One region of the Bacillus cereus group sp. N8 genome, then DNA from elsewhere that is predicted to be linked to it. Evidence: riboswitches for the same ligand, from Rfam matches in the RefSeq annotation. Region 1 holds a riboswitch; the other holds the start of a gene.

Region 1 (3,160 bases):
GAAGCAGACAGCAGAACAGGTTTCTTCATCTTCACAAGAATTGTCAGTGAGTACGAAAGAGAATAGCATGGCAGTCCAAGGAATCGTAAGTTCTATGGTTGAGTTAAGAGCTGGCGCTCAGTCACAAGAAACTTCAGTACCACAGTATTTAAGTATTCTATATGAAATGGAAGATAAGATGGAAGAGATAACGAATGCTGCAAAACAAATGGCGAAAGAGTCTGAAGGTATGGAGCATCATTCAGTAAAAGGAAATGGTGTTATTGAACAGACGATTAATCAAATGAACATAATACAAAATACAGTACAAGATTTATCTTCTATCGTTTATTCTTTGGAAACAAGATCAAAAGAAATTAGTGATATTGTAACAGTAATTGCAGGTATTTCAAATCAAACTAATTCGCTAGCTTTAAATGCTTCTATGGAAGCTTCGCGTGCTGAGGAAACCGGAAGGAGATTTGCCGTTGTTGCTGATGAAGTGCGTAAATTAGCAGAGCAGACGGAAGTATCAGCAAAAGATATAGCAAAATTAATAGGGGAAACACAAGCTGAAACGGAAGAAGCTGTTGTTTCAATGCAAAAAGCTTCAAAAGAAGTAGAATCTGGAATTAAACTTGTTCAAAGTAGTGGTGCTTTCTTTGAAAAAATTTCAAAGTCAACACAATCTGTTACAAATCAAGTTAGAGTTGTTTCTAGCAATTCAAGTGATATATTGCATAATAGCCAAAATATTGTTCGTGTTGTAAATGAACTATCACTTATCGCAAATACGTATGCGAATAGTAGTAATATTGAAGAAAGCATGAAAGAACAGGAAATGTCTGTACAAGATATTGCTGAATTAGCTAGTTCTTTAAGCTGGCTTTCACAGGAGTTACAAGAGTTAATTGGGGAATTCAAAAGTTAAATGAAATGATTATACATGCTTTTGTTTGTTCAATAAAATAAATCATGCTACAATGAAAACGAATTAAGAACCGGGGAGCCAATTGGCTGAGAGGATGTAAGTATACATCGACCCTCAACCTGATCTGGATAATGCCAGCGTAGGGAGTTACTTTAAAGTGATGTAGCATAAGTTATTATAGAATAACTTGTATACAAGGCTTTCCTACATGGTAGGAAAGCCTTTTCTTTTTTTGAAACATATTTTGTAAGGGGGATTTTATTATGTCACAACAAGTTACAATTTCATTTTCAGTAGTACCACAAGCGAAGAACAAAGATGTGTATTCCGTTGTTGATAAAGCAATTGAAGTTGTACAACAATCGGGAGTTCGTTATGAAGTAGGAGCAATGGAAACAACGTTGGAAGGAGAATTAGATGTACTTCTTGACGTCATTAAACGCGCGCAACAAGCTTGCGTCGATGCTGGAGCAGAAGAAGTAATCACTTCTATTAAAATTCACTATCGTCCAAGTACGGGCGTAACGATTGACGAAAAAGTTTGGAAGTACCGTGATGAATATGCAAAACCAGAAGCGATCTAAAATAATTACAACAATTTGGCTGATCCTTCTCATTGCTATATGGGAAGGATCTGTTTCATTATTTAAAATTGAGCCGTGGATTTTACCAAAGCCGTCAGCAATTGTGCAAGAGTTAATTGGAATGAAAGATTTACTATTACCGAATACGGTGCAAACGTTACAGGAAGTAATAATTGGGTTGCTTTTTGCAATTATACTTGGGACGAGTATTGCTATCATTATGGATGTTATCCCTTTATTTCGGATTTTAATGAATCCGTTGCTCGTTATTTCGCAAACAATTCCAATCGTTGTGCTCGCACCATTATTTATTATTTGGTTTGGGTACGGAATGTTGCCAAAAGTAATGGTTGTTATTCTTGTTTGTTTCTTCCCAATTGCGCTTAGCATTTTAGAAGGTTTCCAAACGGTAGATAAAAATATGCTGAAGTTGCTACAAACGATGAAGGCGACAAAGTGGCAAATTTATCAGAAAGTAAAATTTCCAGCGGTGCTCCCGTACTTTTTCTCAGGTTTAAAAATAGCTGTTACATATAGTGTGATGGGAGCGATTATTGGAGAATGGCTTGGAGCGAGTGAAGGATTAGGGGTTATGCTCACGAGAGCGACAAAATCCTTTTTAACAGCTCGTGTATTTGGTGTTGCAGCGATTATCGTTATGGTGACATTATGCCTGTACTTTATTGTTGAATTTATGGCAAGAATAACAGCACCATGGATATACAGAAAGGGTGGCAGAAAATGAAAAAAGGTTTAAAAATTATGTTAGCTGCATTATTAGCAGTTGGTGTTGCCGGGTGTAATCCGGCGAAGAAAGAAGAAAGTTCAAGTAAAGATAAAAAAGTAAAAGTCGTTTTAGATTGGTTTCCAAATACGAATCATACTGGCTTATATGTAGCGCAAACGAAAGATTATTACAAAAAGCAAGGGCTTGATGTAGAAATTATCCAGCCTGGTGATAATGTAACGGCAGAGCAGATGATTGCTTCTGGGAAAGCGGACTTTGCGATAAGCGCACAAGAAAATGTAACGTTAGCTCGTGTTGAAGGAATCCCAGTTGTTTCTGTTGGTGCAATTATTCAGCATAATACCTCTGCTTTTGCATCGCTAAAAAAAGATAATATGACGTCACCGAAAGATTTTGAAGGTAAACGTTATGGCGGCTGGGGAGGACCAGCAGAAGAAGCGACGTTAAAAACGATTATGGAGAAACATCAAGCTGATTTTAATAAAGTCGAAAAAATTATTCTTGGACAAACAGACTTCTTCAAATCAATCGGTCGTGATGCAGATTTCGAATGGATTTATTACGGATGGGATGGAATTGAAGCGAAGCGTCAAGGAAAAGAGTTAAATACGATTATGGTGAAAGACTTAGATCCAGCGCTTGATTTCTATAGTCCTGTTATTATTACAAGTGAAAAACATACGAAGCAAGATAAAGATTTTGTGAAAAAGTTTATGACTGCAACGACAGAAGGTTATGATTTTGCAATTAAAGAACCGAAAGAAGCTGCGGATATTTTAATTAAATCTGTTCCAGATGTGAATAAAGAATTAGTGAAAGAAAGTCAAAAGTGGTTAAGTACAAAGTATCAAGATGATGCAAAAGCGTGGGGAGTACAGAAGGAAGAAGTTTGGACGAATTACATGAATTTCTTATATG
Region 2 (3,160 bases), on a different contig from region 1:
GGGAGGAGTATCCTCTGAAAAACAAGTATCAATTATGACTGGGAATGAAATGATTGCACATTTAGATAAAAATAAGTATGAAATCGTTCCAATTACGTTAAATGAAAAAATGGATTTAATTGAAAAAGCGAAAGACATTGATTTTGCATTGCTAGCATTACACGGAAAATACGGAGAAGATGGTACAGTTCAAGGAACACTTGAGAGTTTAGGTATTCCATATAGCGGTAGCAATATGTTATCTAGCGGTATATGTATGGACAAAAATATTTCGAAAAAGATTTTGCGTTATGAAGGAGTAGAAACACCAGATTGGATTGAACTTACAAAAATGGAGGATCTAAAGCTTGATGATTTAGATAAGTTAGGATTTCCGTTAGTGGTAAAACCAAACTCTGGCGGCTCGAGTGTTGGCGTAAAGATCGTCAATGATAAAAATGAATTAATCTCAATGCTGGAAACTGTATTCGAATGGGATTCTGAAGTAGTAATTGAGAAGTATATAAAAGGTGACGAGATTACATGTTCAATTTTTGATGGTAAACAGTTACCTATCGTTTCAATTCGACATGCAGCTGAGTTTTTTGACTACAATGCAAAATACGATGATGTTAGTACAATTGAAGAAGTTATAGAACTTCCAGCTGAAGTACAGGAACGTGTAAATAAAGCGTCATTGGCATGTTATAAAGCATTAAAATGTAGTGTTTATGCAAGGGTTGATATGATGGTGAAGGATGGAATTCCATATGTAATGGAGGTTAATACATTACCAGGAATGACACAATCAAGTTTACTACCAAAAAGTGCAGATGCGGCTGGAATTAATTATAGTAAACTATTAGATATGATAATTGAAACTTCATTAAAAGTAAGGAAAGAAGAAGGTTTTTAAGATATTTGTACAATTAAAACTTTTGATAGTTCTACGAAGTATGCTATGATAATTGCAATACGACAACCAAATATTTATCCACTAGGGGGGCCTTTATAGGCTGAGATCAAATGGGAATTTGAGACTCTTAGTACCTGATCTGGTTAATACCAGCGTAGGGAAGTGGGAAGACAATCATAATTAACGAATAAATAAACATTGTCTATTTCACTTTCTTTACGCCTGTAAAGAAAGTTTTTTTATTTTACAGCTATAATAATTGTGGGTAAACACGTATGGTTTATAAATTATTGGAGGGATATAAATGACTTTTTCACAATCATTACGTAAAGAAGTAGATTCAATTTGGGAAGCTAGTTTTAATCATCCTTTTGTAAAAAAACTTGGCGAAGGAACGTTAGATTTAGCTAGTTTTCGCTATTATGTGCTTCAAGATTCATATTATTTAAGTCATTTTGCTAGAGTACAAACTTTAGGAGCGGCAAAGGCACTGGAATTAGAAACGACAGCTCGTATGGCACACCATGCTCAAAATACATACGAGGCAGAATTATCATTACATGAGAATTTTGCTAAGAAATTAGGGATTACAAAAGAAGAAAAAGATAATTTTATCCCTGCGCCAACTGCATATGCATATACATCTCATATGTATCGTGCAGCTTATGAAGGGCATTTAGGAGATATTATTGCAGCTATTTTACCTTGCTACTGGTTATATTATGAAATTGGTGAGCGTTTAAAAGAGTGTCAGCCAGAAGAACCAATTTATAACGAATGGATTTCTGCTTATGGATCTGATTGGTTCCGTACATTAGTTGAAGAGCAAATTACACGGTTAGATACTATCGCTGAACAAGTGACAGAGTCTGACCGCAAGCGTATGAAACAGCATTTCATTATTAGTAGTCAATATGAATATTCATTTTGGGAAATGGCTTATACTTTAGAAAAGTGGCCAGTGGATACAGATGTAAAAGATGTAATAAGATAAAGAAAAGAGGTATTGCTAATACGTATGTATGGACAATACTTTTTTTAGGTTTTTGTAAATCATAAATACAACACAAGCGCTTGGTATGGCGCTCAAGGCAGGCTTGTAGGTGGATGGTATGAAACTGACAAAAGAAGAACGCAAAGAGCTCACATACCAAATTGGCGATATTATCGAACAGAAATGTAGACGTTGTTATTATAACCGTACATCTAACGAATGTTTCAGTATCAATGAATGTAAGGAGTGCCCGACTGGTGAAGAATTACGCCAGTTGGGTAGATACCTTGATACGCAGCCGAGAAATCGTGGTGGAAAACGAAAAGATATACCCATTGGGCTTACTCCGGAGCGTGTACGCGAATTGAATTAACAAGGCATCCCAGATAAAGATATTAGCATTATGTATAATCGTAGCCCCTCTTATGTAGAGAAAATGAAACAACAATGGAAGCAAGCTGGTGTTTGGAAAGGACTAACTATTTATAGTTTAAACAAGCATTAATTAATTATACAAACAAAAAAAGAGCACTTTGTATAGGTGACATGATAGGGCGTGCGTAATGATCGAGATAATTACTTCCCGCATATTTATATGTTTTAAATAAAGGCCCTTTTCGTATAGATTGTTGTTTTTTTGCGATGAAAATAAGACCTTAGATTAAATCCAGGTCTTAAGTATTTATGAAAGCTTTCTTCGTATGGCGATATTAATCTTCAACACGATTTCCAAGTCCAAACAATCACCTAAATAAATGCACAAGGTAGAATCCGAAAATCAGCTTTATAAATATTTACTAAAATTCTATTTTTTGTGCACATTACCATTTAGAATATTCTTGCATTTTCTAATATTTCGTTTGATTTGCTGATTTTCAAAAAAATAAACCTCTGTACCTGCCCAAATAAAAACCCAACACACAATGCTTAATACTCCTGCAACATAGGCATGAGTGCTTGAAAGTTTCAAGAATATTAACCCAACAATAATACCAAGCACAAACAAAACAATAGCCTTTTTGACATTTCTCGAATATGTATATTCCTCTTCGTTCAAGAGGTTAGAAAAAGTGTTAAATGTGGCAGTCTTCAATGACTTTTCGTCAAAATCATTCTGACTTAAAAAAAATATTTCTACTTCTTTTCTTTTGCCACTGTGCAGTTTTGACAAAATAAAATCTTCAAGGTCAGAGCTTAGGTGAACATCATCTGAGCTATAATATCTTGAAAACGGAGTATCAGTTTCATCTAAATAGATATTTATACTTAAT

What was found. Region 1 has a riboswitch for thiamine pyrophosphate ahead of JDS80_RS13330 (MTH1187 family thiamine-binding protein). Riboswitches for the same ligand answer to the same signal wherever they lie in the genome.
Positions count from the first base shown of each region.
Region 2: it holds a riboswitch for thiamine pyrophosphate, as region 1 does, so the genes downstream of both, tenA (thiaminase II) here and JDS80_RS13330 (MTH1187 family thiamine-binding protein) in region 1, are expected to answer to the same signal.

Region 1 is NZ_JAEHBK010000007.1:93,238-96,397, reverse strand. It holds gene JDS80_RS13335 (methyl-accepting chemotaxis protein) at 1-910, shown strand, start outside; TPP riboswitch at 972-1,073, shown strand; gene JDS80_RS13330 (MTH1187 family thiamine-binding protein) at 1,174-1,494, shown strand; gene JDS80_RS13325 (ABC transporter permease) at 1,466-2,239, shown strand; gene JDS80_RS13320 (ABC transporter substrate-binding protein) at 2,236-3,160, shown strand, end outside.
Region 2 is NZ_JAEHBK010000022.1:8,416-11,575, forward strand. It holds gene ddlB (D-alanine--D-alanine ligase) at 1-895, shown strand, start outside; TPP riboswitch at 969-1,073, shown strand; gene tenA (thiaminase II) at 1,200-1,889, shown strand; partial or broken gene JDS80_RS23130 (hypothetical protein) at 2,008-2,394, shown strand; gene JDS80_RS23135 (hypothetical protein) at 2,695-3,160, opposite strand, start outside.